Regions from separate parts of the Streptomyces sp. NPDC093065 genome, predicted to be linked through region 3. Evidence: riboswitches for the same ligand, from Rfam matches in the RefSeq annotation. Region 3 holds a riboswitch; each other region holds the start of a gene.
The links. Region 3 has a riboswitch for cobalamin ahead of ACIQFU_RS18000 (DUF4430 domain-containing protein). Riboswitches for the same ligand answer to the same signal wherever they lie in the genome.

Region 1 (4,225 bases), on a different contig from region 3:
AGCTGTGGCAGCGCGACCAGCGCGGACGCGCCGCCCACTCCGCCGCCGCCCACTCCACCGCGAAGGGCGGTGAGTCGCGATGAACGACGGCGTGAACGGCGTCGCACTCGCCGTCTTCATCTTCTTCTTCGTCCTCGTCACCGCCATGGGCTTCCTGGCCGCCCGCTGGCGCAAGGCCGAGAACGAGCACAGCCTCGACGAGTGGGGCCTCGGCGGCCGCTCGTTCGGCACCTGGGTCACCTGGTTCCTGCTGGGCGGCGACCTGTACACCGCGTACACCTTCGTGGCCGTCCCGGCGGCGATCTACGCGGCGGGCGCGTCCGGGTTCTTCGCGGTGCCGTACACGATCCTGGTCTACCCGCTGATCTTCACCTTCCTGCCCCGCCTGTGGTCGGTCTCGCACAAGCACGGGTACGTGACGACCTCGGACTTCGTGCGCGGCCGGTTCGGCTCCAAGGGCCTGTCGCTGGCGGTGGCCGTCACCGGCATCCTGGCGACCATGCCGTACATCGCGCTCCAGTTGGTCGGCATCCAGGCCGTCCTCGACGTGATGGGCGTCGGCGGCGGCGAGGACACCAACTGGTTCGTCAAGGACCTGCCGCTGCTGATCGCCTTCGGCGTGCTGGCGGCGTACACCTACTCGTCGGGGCTGCGCGCGCCCGCGCTGATCGCGTTCGTGAAGGACGCGCTCATCTACATCGTCATCGCGGTGGCGATCATCTACATCCCGATCAAGCTGGGCGGCTTCGACGACATCTTCGCGGCGGCGAACGACAAGTTCACCGAGGCGGGTGCGGGCGGGGTGGTACCGGCAGCGGGGGGCCAGTGGACGTACGCGACCCTCGCGCTCGGCTCGGCCCTGGCGCTCTTCATGTACCCGCACTCGATCACCGCCACGCTGTCCTCGCGCAGCCGTGAGGTGATCCGCCGCAACACCACGATCCTGCCGCTGTACTCGCTGATGCTGGGCCTGCTGGCGCTGCTCGGCTTCATGGCGATCGCCGCCGGGATCCAGGTCAAGAACGGCCAGCTGGCCATCCCCCAGCTGTTCGAGAACATGTTCCCGGACTGGTTCGCGGGCGTCGCCTTCGCGGCCATCGGCATCGGCGCCCTGGTCCCGGCGGCGATCATGTCGATCGCCGCCGCGAACCTCTTCACCCGCAACATCTACAAGGACTTCATCAAGCCGGACGCCACGCCGCAGCAGGAGACCAAGGTCTCCAAGCTGGTGTCGCTGCTGGTGAAGGTGGGCGCGCTGATCTTCGTCCTGGGCATGGACAAGACCGTCGCGATCAACTTCCAGCTGCTGGGCGGCATCTGGATCCTGCAGACCTTCCCGGCCCTGGTCGGCGGCCTGTTCACCCGCTGGTTCCACCGCTGGGCGCTGCTCGGCGGCTGGGCGGTCGGCATGGTCTACGGCACGGTCGCCGCCTACGGTGTCGCCTCGCCGACGCAGGCGCACTTCGGCGGCTCCTCCGACGAGATCCCCGGCATCGGCGAGATCGGCTACATCGGCCTCACCGCCTTCGTGCTGAACGTCCTGGTCACCGTGGTCCTGACCTTCGTCCTGAAGGCGGTCAAGGCGCCCGACGGCGTCGACGAGACCCGGCCGAGCGACTACACGGCGGACGCCGGCGACCCCGGCGTCCAGGTGGAACTGCCGCCGGCCACGGCGGGCAGCTCGCACTAGCGGTCCTGTTCAGCGGGCCGTCGGAGAAATCCGGCGGCCCGTTGTCGTACCCGTGGGGCACACTCGGCGTCATGGACTTCGTGATCCGGCGGGCGACGGCCGAGGAGTACGACACCCTCGGCGAGATCACCGCGCAGGCCTATCTGCGCGACGGCCTCCTCGACTTCGGGGAGAGCGACGCGTACCTGGACGAGCTGCGCGACGTGGGCAAGCGGGCGGCGGACGCCGAGGTGCTGGTCGCCGCGGCCGACGGCCCGGTGCTCGGCGGCGTGACCTTCGTGCCGTCCGGCGGCCCCATGGCGGACATCGCGCGCCCCGGCGAGGCCGAGATACGCATGCTCGCCGTCGCCCGGGAGGCTCGCGGCCGCGGGGCCGGCGAGGCCCTCGTGCGGGCCTGCGTCGACCGCGCCCGGGCCGTGCCGGGCTGCGTGAGCGTGGTGCTGTCCACCCAGCGCACCATGGTCACCGCCCACCGCCTCTACGAGCGTCTGGGCTTCGTCCGCACGCCCGACCGCGACTGGAACCCGCTGCCGGAGCTGGACGACATCACTCTGCTCACCTACGAACTGACGCTCTGACACCGGCACGACACGACGGCAACACAAGATGTGGGGGTGCTCCCGCCACCCGGCACTAGATGTATGCTCGTGCTCGCTGTCGCCCGCAGGGGAATCCGGTGCGAATCCGGAACTGTCCCGCAACGGTGTACTTGCGTGTGTCCGCACGTTTTCGCACGTGCGCGCACGCCTGTCCAGTCCGAGGACCTGCCGACAGTGCGCCCGGCCGTCCCGGTCCGGGTGCCATGACGTCCGGGCCTCGTGGAGTGGGCCGGTGGACGCGACGCCGTGCGCGCTCGTGAGCCCCCCTGCCCTCCGCCAGGCCCCGTGCCGAGCGAGGGAGTGCTCCACGTGACCATCGCGCCAGCAGATCCGGCTTCAGCGACCCGGGTGACGGCGACCGGGGAACCCGACGGCCCCGGTGCCGCCCTGCTGCGGACCCTGACCGGACTGACCGCCGACCTCCCCGGCGCCGACGCCGGCCGGGTGGCCGCCGCCGCACTGCGCGGCCGGTCCGCCCACGCCGACGAGGCCGAGCTGCGCGAGCTGGCCACGGAGGCGGCCGCCGGCCTGATCTCCGAGGACCCGGTCTACTCCCGGCTGGCCGCCCGGCTCCTGACCAGCGGCATCCGCGCCGAGGCCGCCTCCCAGGGCGTCGTCGCCTTCACCGACTCCGTCGCCACCGGTCACCGCGAGGGCCTGATCGCCGACCGCACCGCCGCCTTCGTACGGCTGCACGCGGTCCGGCTCGACGCGCTGGTCGACCCGGACGCCGACGACCGCTTCGGCTACTTCGGGCTGCGCACCCTGTACAGCCGTTACCTGCTGCGCCACCCGATCACCCGGAAGGTCGTCGAGACGCCCCAGCACTTCATGCTGCGCGTCGCCGCCGGACTCGCCGAGGACGACACGGTCCGCGCGGCGGAGGAGGTTGCCGCCCTGTACGGCCTGATGAGCCGCCTGGACTACCTGCCCTCCTCCCCCACCCTCTTCAACTCCGGCACCCGGCACGCCCAGATGTCCTCCTGCTACCTCCTGGACTCCCCCAAGGACGAGCTGGACTCCCTCTACGACCGCCTCCACCAGGTCGCCCGCCTGTCCAAGCACGCCGGCGGCATCGGCATCGCCTACTCCCGCGTCCGCTCCCGCGGCTCCCTGATCCGCGGCACCAACGGGCACTCCAACGGCATCGTCCCGTTCCTGAAGACGCTGGACGCCTCGGTCGCCGCCGTGAACCAGGGCGGCCGGCGCAAGGGCGCGGCGGCGGTCTACCTGGAGACCTGGCACGCGGACGTCGAGGAGTTCCTGGAGCTGCGGGACAACACCGGTGAGGACGCCCGCCGTACCCACAACCTGAACCTCGCGCACTGGATCCCGGACGAGTTCATGCGCCGCGTGGACGCCGACGGGACCTGGTCGCTGTTCTCCCCCGCCGACGTCCCGGAGCTGACCGACCTGTGGGGCGAGGAGTTCGACGCCGCCTACCGCAGGGCGGAGGAGGCGGGGCTCGCCCGCAAGTCGCTGCCCGCCCGCGAGCTGTACGGCCGGATGATGCGCACCCTCGCGCAGACCGGCAACGGCTGGATGACCTTCAAGGACACCGCCAACCGCACGGCGAACCAGACCGCGGTCCCCGGTCACGTCGTCCACTCCTCCAACCTCTGCACGGAGATCCTGGAGGTCACCGACGACGGGGAGACGGCGGTCTGCAACCTGGGCTCGGTCAACCTCGGCGCGTTCGTCGACCCCGCGAGGGACGACATGGACTGGGAGCGCCTGGACGCCACCGTCCGCACCGCCGTCACCTTCCTGGACCGGGTCGTCGACGTCAACTTCTACCCGACCGAGCAGGCGGGCCGCTCCAACGCCCGCTGGCGCCCGGTCGGCCTCGGCGCGATGGGCCTCCAGGACGTCTTCTTCCAGCTGCGCCTGCCCTTCGACTCGCCCGAGGCGAAGGCCCTGTCCACCCGCATCGCCG
Region 2 (4,225 bases), on a different contig from region 3:
GGGCCGCCACCTGTTCGGGCGTGCCCAGTTCGCCGCGGAGTACGTCGGCCGTGTCGCCGGGCAGCAGCGAACCGACGGCGAACACGGCCACCAGCACGACCAGACACTGGAGGAGCGCCAGCAGGGAACGCCGCAGGAGGTACGAGCGCACGTCAGCCGACGCGGACCCGGTCGAACCGGGCCCAGTCGTGCGAGTTCGGAGGTGCCGCCCGCAGACCGCGCACCGACGAGGCGATGGCGTCGTTGGCGTCGGAGAACGCCCACACCAGCAGGCCGGACTCGTCCCGCGCGATCTTCTGCGCACGGGAGAGCAGGGCAAGCCGTTCCTGTTCGTCCCGGGTGGTGCGGGAACGGTCCAGCAGGGCGTCGAACTTCTTCGAGGCGTACTGCGTCTGGTTGCGGGCCGCTTGGCCCCGCACCCGCTGCTGGAGGAAGTCGGAGACCGGCAGGGTCGAGGTGGTGTTGAAGGCGGCGACGCCCTTGGTCTTGATCTCGCTGAAGTAGGTGCTGGACGCACGGGTGTTGACGGTGAGCTTCAGTCCGGCCTCGCGCAGCTGCTCCGCCATGAGGTCCGCGGCCGGTTCCCAGGCCGCGTCGACCGAGCTGGTCTCCACGGTGATGTGCAGGCCTTCGGCGCCGGCCTGCTTCACCAGCCTCCGGGCCTCCTCGACGTTCCGTTCGCGGGGGGTCAGGTCGTCGGGGTACCCGTGCAGACCGAGTCCGAACAGGTCGTTGCCCACCTCGCCTTGACCGGCCAGGGCGACCCGGACCAGTTCCTCCCGGTCGATGCCCAGCTGCACGGCGCGTACCAGACGCGGGTCGTCGAACGGTTTGCGGCCGGTGCGCAGCAGCAGTTGCTGCGCGGTGGCCCGCTTCGCGGTCAGCAGCCGCGTCGAGCCCTCCTTCTTCAGCCGTTCCACGAAGGCGCCGGCCATGTCGGCGGCGTAGTGGACCTGCCCGGACAGCAGCGCGTTCAGGCGCGCGGACTCCTCGTTGGCGGGGACGATCTCCAGTTCGGCGATGTGCGGGGCGCCGTCCCAGTGGCCGTCCCAGCTCCGGTAGCGTGCGTTGCCGCCCGGGGTGAAGGACACGTAGGTGAAGGGGCCAGAACCGACGGGACGGCGGAAGTCGGTCGTGCCGTCCGGGAGTATCTCGGTGCCGGGGCCGGCGAAGACGGTGGGGAACTCGAAGTTCGGTGCCTTCAGCGCGAAGACGACGGAGCGTTCGCCGTCGGCCTCGGTCGCGTCGAAGTCGATCGCGGAGAGCAGTACCTGCGAGGGCGAGCCCGTGGCCGGGTCGGCGGCGCGCCGGTAGCTGTAGAGGACGTCCTTGGCCGTGACCGGTTTCCCGTCGTGGAACTCGGCCTTGCGCAGCCGTATGCGCCACCGGGTGCCGGACGTGTCGCTCTCCCACGCCTCGGCGAGCCGCTCGCGCACCGACATGTCGTCGGCGTACGTCCCGAGTGTGTCGTACAGGGCCTTGGCCCTGGCCTGGTCGACGAAGTTCGGCGCGACATGCGGGTCGAGGGTCTCCTGGGAGCCGCCGGCCGCGAAGGCGGCACGGAACCGGTCGCCGCGGCCACCGTCCTTCTTGTCTCCGCCGCACCCGGCGAGCAGGCCGGTCGTGGCGAAGGCCAGGGCGCCTCCTGCGGCCAGTACGCCTCGCCTGCCGGGCTGCGGCCGCTGCGCGGACGTCGATTGGGCACGCGTCATCACTGTCGATCCTCTCCGGGGTGTCCTCGCCCCTGTGTGCGGACCGGCGACGGGTCAGTCTCCTGGCTCCCGGATCGTCGCTCGCCTTCGCCTTCCCGTCCGCGGTCGCGGACAGTGGCATGCGGAAGGGCTGCTCCCCGGTCACAGTGGCGGGACCGCGCCGGACTCGCACCGGCTTCCTGATCCCCGTCGCCTCGTGCCCTCATTCTGGCGCACGATCCGGTGCCGCCTGCTCCGGGGCCCGGTTCGGGACTGAGGAATTCCTCGCCGGGTCGCGGGGAAGGTCTCCGACCGGGCGGCGGGCCGCGGACCCGGTGGCGCTGCGCGCCGTATTCGTCCCGCCGTGCGGCTTACCTCCCGAACGCATCCTCCGGCAGACAGGTTTGCCCACCGCTCTCCCGGTCCTGCACGGTGTGCGGGCCCGGGCGACCGTCGCCGCCGGTGAGGTCCGCCCGTCCCCCTTCTCGCACCCCGCCGTCGGGTCCGGCCGGCCTTCCCCCCGTGGTCCGGTCGCCGTGCGGTCGCCCGTGGCGCGGGAGCGACTCGTGTCACACACGCGGGGAGAACAAGGTCACAACCGCTTCCTCTGCTGATCCTCAAGTCGCCTGTCCTAACATCCGAGCATGACGCTCCTGCCTGACGACGGACTCGCCCTCGCGGCCGGGTTCCCTCACGCGACACACGAGCAGTGGCAGCGCCTGGTGGCGGGCGTCCTGCGCAAGTCGGGCAAGGAGGTGCCGGACGGCGAGGCGGAGAGGGCCCTGTCCACCGCGCTGGAGGACGGCCTGCGGGCGCACCCCCTCTACACCGCGCGTGGCGTCGCCCCCGACCCCGGTCTGCCGGGCTTCCCGCCCTTCGTCCGCGGGGGCCGCGCGCAGGCCGGCACGGCCGGCGGCTGGGACGTGCGCCAGCGCCACACGGTGGCCGACCCGGCGTCGGTCCTCGCCGACCTGGAGAACGGGGTCACCTCCCTGTGGCTGTCCGTCGGTGAGCCGGCCGGCCTCCACGTCACCGCGCTCGACCGCACCCTGGACGGCGTCTACCTCGACCTGGCCCCCGTCGTCCTGGACGCGGGCGGCGCTTTCGAGGACGCCGCCCGGGAGTTGCTGCGCCTCTACGAGGCGAGGGGAGTCGCCGCGGACGCCGTGCGCGGCAATCTCGGTGCCGATCCGCTGGGCCACGAGGCGCGGACCGGCGGTTGTCCGTACGACGTCGCTCCCGTGGCCGAGCTGGCCCGGCTGTGCGCCGCACGCCACCCCGGGCTGCGGACCGTGACCGTGGACGCGCTGCCGTACCACGAGGCGGGGGGTTCGGCGGCGCAGGAGCTGGGCTGCTCCCTGGCGACCGGCCTGGCCTATCTGCGCGACCTGGCCGACGCCGGGCTGGACACGGCCCGGGCGCTGGCGCAGCTGGAGTTCCGGTACGCGGCGACCGCCGACCAGTTCCTGACCATCGCCAAGCTGCGCGCCGCGCGCCGGCTGTGGGCCCGGGTGGCCGAGGTGTGCGGGGCGCCCCGGGCGGGCGGGCAACTCCAGCACGCGGTGACCTCGCCGGTGATGATGACCCGCCGCGACCCGTGGGTGAACATGCTGCGCACCACGGTCGCCGCCCTCGCTGCCGGAACGGGTGGCGCCGACGCCGTGACCGTGCTGTCCTTCGACCACGCGCTCGGTCTGCCGGACGCGTTCGCCCGCCGCATCGCCCGCAACACCTCCACCATCCTGGTCGAGGAGTCGCACCTGGCCCGGGTGATCGACCCGGCGGGCGGCTCCTGGTACGTGGAACGGCTGACCGACGAACTCGCCCACGCCGCTTGGGCCTTCTTCCAGGACATCGAGCGCGAGGGTGGGCAGGCGGTCGCCCTGCGCTCCGGTATGGTCGGCGAACGGCTGGCCGAGACCTGGGCCGTGCGCCGCGGGAAGCTGGCGCAGCGGCGGGAGCCGGTCACGGGGGTGAGCGAGTTCCCCGACCTGTCCGAGAAGCCCGTGGTGCGCGATCCCGCGCCCGAGCCGCCGTCCGGGGGTCTGCCCCGGGTGCGGCGGGACGAGGCGTTCGAGGCGCTGCGCGCCCGCTCCGATGCCCATCTGGCCGCGACCGGAGCCCGGCCCCGGGTCCATCTGGCCGCGCTCGGACCGGCCGCGGCGCACACCGCACGGCTCGCCTTCGCCGCGAACCTCTTCCGGGCGGGCGGGATCGAGCCCGTCACCGAGGGCGACTTCGCGCGGAGCGGGGCGCGGGAGGTGTGCCTGTGCTCCAGTGACGAGCTGTACGCGGAGCGGGCCGAGTCCACCGCCGCCGCGTTGCGGGACGCGGGCGCCGATCACGTGTTCCTGGCGGGTCGCCCGGGTCCGTACGCGGGTGTCGACACGTACGTCTTCGCCGGCTGCGACGCCGTCGCCGTGCTCTCCGCAGCCCTCGACCGCATGGGAGTGTCCTGATGTCCATCCCCGACTTCTCGGCGATCGAGCTGGGGACCCCGTCCGCCGACGCCTGCCTCGACGAGTGGCGCGCGG
Region 3 (4,225 bases):
TGCGGACTGTCCTGAATGGGTGTAGGTGCTCGTGCGCGGTAAGGACTTGTGTGGCGGTGGTCAGGCTCTCTCTGTGTGACTGGCGGACCTGCCCCGTCTCTGCGCTGCCTTCGCGGCGGCCGGCCACCTCGATATCCGGGGTGCCCACGTGCTTCTTGGGTCGCCTCCCCGCTGGGGGCGCGCCTGGGCTCGGCGGGAGAGTGCGACACGCGGCGGCGGATCACGATGGTGGGCTCTGGCTGCCTGTGCGGCCAACTGTCCAGACGTGGTTCCGAGTCCTAGGTCCGACGCCTGATCGGCAACAGCCCTTCTTGCTGCTAGCGTGCAGATGCACATCATTCGCAATTATGTCGGAGGGCATTGGACATGCCGGTGTACACGCTCCCGGAACTTCCGTACGACTACTCGGCGCTGGCCCCGGTCATCAGCCCCGAGATCATCGAGCTGCACCACGACAAGCACCACGCCGCGTACGTCAAGGGCGCCAACGACACGCTGGAGCAGTTGGCGGAGGCGCGGGACAAGGAGACCTGGGGTTCGATCAATGGCCTGGAGAAGAACCTGGCCTTCCACCTCTCCGGCCATATCCTGCATTCGATCTACTGGCAGAACATGACCGGCCCGAAGGACGGCGGCGGTGAGCCCCTGGCCGCGGACGGCGTGGGCGACCTCGCCGACGCGTTCACCGAGTCCTTCGGCTCCTTCGCGGGCTTCAAGGCCCAGCTCACCAAGGCCGCCGCCACTACGCAGGGCTCGGGCTGGGGCGTCCTCGCCTACGAGCCCGTCAGCGGCCGGCTGATCGTCGAGCAGGTCTACGACCACCAGGGGAACGTCGGCCAGGGCTCCACCCCGGTCCTGGTCTTCGATGCCTGGGAGCACGCCTTCTATCTGCAGTACAAGAACCAGAAGGTCGACTTCATCGATGCCATGTGGGCCGTGGTCAACTGGCAGGACGTGGCCAAGCGCTACGCCGCTGCCAAGGAGCGCGGCGACAGCCTGTTGCTCGTGCCCTGAAGCCGTAGCCGACCCCGCAAGGATGTCCTGCTCGTGATCGTCTTCTCACCGCTCACCGGCAGGCAGCACAAGGAGGGGCTTCCGCGAGGACAGGCTCGCGGAAGCCCTTCTTGACATGACAAAGCAGCGACTTCTGGTGACAGGACATCAACTGACCGTAGGATGCGGGAGCTTCGTGCCTCACCGTCCGTGTCCTAGGCCTGTGGGCACGGAGGCGATGGAACGACGACCGCTTACGCGCGCGACGGGGGAAGCCGGTGGGAGTCCGGCGCTGACCTGCAACCGTGTGTGGCCCGCAGCGGGCCGCGAGTCGGGATGCCCGGCGTGCGCGCAAAGAACGCTTCCCACTGTCATGGTCTACAGGAGGGCCCAGTCTTGCGCCGCGCATCCGCACACCGCACCCTGATCACCGCGACCGCTCTCGGTCTCGCACTCGCCGCGTCCGCCCCGGCGGTCGCCCAGCCCCAGAACACGTCGGACACGAACGCTCCCGTCAGAGTCACCCTCACCGTGCAGGGCCCGGACGGTCTCCTCTTCAAGGGGAAGATCAGAACCCGCGGGCACGACGTCACGACCACGACCGGCGGCACGCACCACTGCGACGGTACCAACGGCGGAGCGAACCCCTCGGCCGTTCCGACGCCCACGGCCGCCCTCGACGACGCGGCCCGCAAGCGGCACTTCACCTGGGACGGGGCCTGGTACGCCTCGTTCGACGACTTCTTCGTCGACACCATCAAGGACGTCAGCGGCGGCAGCTCCGCCTACTGGAACATCTCCGTGAACGGCACCTCCACACCCGTCGGAGGTTGCCAGTTCAAGCTGAACGCCGGTGACAAGGTGGCGTTTACCTGGACCGCGTTCTGATCGCAGCAACTTACAGAGTGCGGGCCTCGGACGCGGTGACCGGCTCCCCGGCCTGCACGCCGTGCAGGACATGGGCCAGCACCTCGGCCCCGCGCACCACCCGGGGCCCGGGGCGGTTGAAGTAGGACGGCCCATCCAGCACCCAGACTCGGCCGGACCGTACGGCGGGCAGCTCCGACCACCCCGGCAGCCCGGTCAGCAACTCCGCTTCCCTAAGGGTCCGTTCGGGCGGGAGGCCGCACGGCAGGACGAGCAGCACGTCCGGCCGTGCGGTCCGTACCTCTTCCCAGGTCATCGGCTTGGTGTGCTCGCCGGGAGCGGCGAGGAGCGGGATGCCGCCGGCCGTCGTGATCTGCTCCGGCACCCAGTGTCCGGCCGGCCACAACGGGTCGAGCCACTCGATCGCCACGACGCGGGGCCGGTCGAGGCCGTTGACCGAGGCGCGAACCTGGTCGAGACGGGCCCGCAGTTCGGCCCGCCGCTGCCCTGCTCGCTCCCGTACGCCGAGAAGATCGCCGACTGTGACCAGGCAGTCCAGGACGTCGTCGAGGGTGCGTGGCTCCAGGCTGAGGACGCGGGTGTCCGCGTCGAGCAGCCGTACGGTCCGGCTGACCTTCTCGTACGAGACCGCGCACACGTCGCACAGGTCCTGGGTGAGCACCACGTCGGGCCGCAGGGCCGCCAGTGCATCGGCGTCGAGGGTGTAGAGCGAGGATCCGGAGTGCGCCGAGCCGCCGACCGCGTCGGAGATCTCCCGGCTGGTGAGTCTGTCCTGGTCGAGGTCGGCGCCGGTCACCACCGGTACCGACGCGACCTCGTCCGGCGGCCAGTCGCATTCGTGGGTACGGCCGACCAGCCGCGCGGACAGTCCGAGCTCGGCGACGATGTCGGTCGCGGCGGGCAGCAGGGAGACGATGCGCATGCCGTGACCCTACGACCCCGCCGTTGCCGTCAGGCGCCCCAGCGCACCGCGATGGTGTCGCCGACACCCACGGTCGTCTCCCTGGCGGCGGAGGCGAACGCGCCGCCGTCGACGCTGACCTTCCATGTGTTCGAGCCGCTGTTGGCCTTGCCGTTGAGGGAGGTGATCGTGCCGGTGCCGGAGGACGGTGTCACGGCGGTGACGCAGCCGGACGGGGTGGAGGCGCTCACGGCGGCGTCGAGCACCGCGCCGAGCGTGGTCGTCGAGCTGGTCGGGGTCAGTGCGACGGAGCACACCTTCAGATTCCCGGTGCCGTCGTCCACGGTCAGCGCGAACTTCGTGGCCGTGCCGGAAGTGAGGGACCCCTGGCCCACCCATTGCGGGGCGCCGGTCGTGGTGGGTACGGGCGGGGTGGCGCTGAAGCCGCCGCCGGCGACCGCCCGCAGGCCGTCGATGGAGGCGTAGGCCGAGGGGCTGGTGTCGCTGGGGAGGTACTTGAAGCCGCCGCCGGGGTTGAACTGCTGGGCGATGAGGAAGTCGACGGGGGTTTTGCCCTGGGCGGTGAGGAAGTCGCCGGTCTGCGGGTTGATGCCGCAGGCGTTGAGGCCGGAGACGGCCCAGCCGTTGGAGTCGGTGTTGACGCCGAACAGGGCGTTGAAGGCGCCGCTGCTCGCGATCAGCTTGCTCTTGAGGAACGCCTTGGCCTGCACGATGTCGGTGTCCGTGTTCGGCACGCCGGAGACGCACAGGGCGGCCATGGCGGCGCCGGTCATGTCGATGTCGCTGGCGGCGGCGAGCTGGGTGGCGTTGCCCTCGGCCTTGCTGTAGTTCCAGCCGCCGTCGTTGTGCTGATTGGCGCGCAGGCGGGTGACGATCGCGTCTCGCAGCGCCTGGGGGATACGGACCTGCCCGGCGGTCGTCTTCGCGCCGTTGAGGGCGAGGGCGGCGAAGACGGTGCCGTTGAAGTTGGCGGAGGGGCCGAAGTAGCCGGTCTCGGCGCTCTGCCAGTAGGCGTAGATGTCGGCGATCAGGTTGCGGGCGTCGGAGACGCGGGCCGGGTCGATGCCGGCGGCGTAGGCGTTGAGCGTGGCGCGCTCGTAGTCGGTGACGACGGGGGAGGAGGACGGCCAGCCGCTGGTGGCCAGCAGGTTGCGGTAGACGGTTCTGGCGTTCTTGCTGGTGTCGCCGCCCGGTGTGACGTCCACGGCGGCGGTCCCGGATGCGGCGAAGGCGCTGAACGCCCACTCGTTGGACAGCCCCGATCCCGCGTACGAACCGTTTGCAGCCTGAAGGGACTTGAGGTAGGTGACGCCGTTCGTCTTCGAGGTGGCGATCTGGGCTGGGGTCGAGGTCGCCGCCGCAGGAAGTGTGGTCAGGGCGAAGGCGCCGAGGGCGGCAGTGAGGATGAGGGCGGAACGACGG

Region 1: it holds a riboswitch for cobalamin, as region 3 does, so the genes downstream of both, ACIQFU_RS16400 (ribonucleoside-diphosphate reductase subunit alpha) here and ACIQFU_RS18000 (DUF4430 domain-containing protein) in region 3, are expected to answer to the same signal.
Region 2: it holds a riboswitch for cobalamin, as region 3 does, so the genes downstream of both, ACIQFU_RS31290 (ABC transporter substrate-binding protein) here and ACIQFU_RS18000 (DUF4430 domain-containing protein) in region 3, are expected to answer to the same signal.

What each region holds. Positions count from the first base shown of each region.
Region 1 covers NZ_JBIVPJ010000008.1:102,903-107,127, forward strand. Annotated here, with positions in the region: gene ACIQFU_RS16385 (DUF3311 domain-containing protein) at 1-83, shown strand, start outside; gene mctP (monocarboxylate uptake permease MctP) at 80-1,690, shown strand; gene ACIQFU_RS16395 (GNAT family N-acetyltransferase) at 1,762-2,268, shown strand; cobalamin riboswitch at 2,315-2,477, shown strand; gene ACIQFU_RS16400 (ribonucleoside-diphosphate reductase subunit alpha) at 2,599-4,225, shown strand, end outside.
Region 2 covers NZ_JBIVPJ010000023.1:27,891-32,115, reverse strand. Annotated here, with positions in the region: gene ACIQFU_RS31295 (ABC transporter permease) at 1-151, opposite strand, end outside; gene ACIQFU_RS31290 (ABC transporter substrate-binding protein) at 153-1,712, opposite strand; cobalamin riboswitch at 1,768-1,896, opposite strand; gene ACIQFU_RS31285 (methylmalonyl-CoA mutase family protein) at 2,336-4,150, shown strand; gene scpA (methylmalonyl-CoA mutase) at 4,150-4,225, shown strand, end outside.
Region 3 covers NZ_JBIVPJ010000009.1:136,036-140,260, forward strand. Annotated here, with positions in the region: gene ACIQFU_RS17995 (superoxide dismutase) at 367-1,014, shown strand; cobalamin riboswitch at 1,224-1,356, shown strand; gene ACIQFU_RS18000 (DUF4430 domain-containing protein) at 1,390-1,881, shown strand; gene ACIQFU_RS18005 (cobalamin-binding protein) at 1,892-2,803, opposite strand; gene ACIQFU_RS18010 (hypothetical protein) at 2,833-4,225, opposite strand, start outside.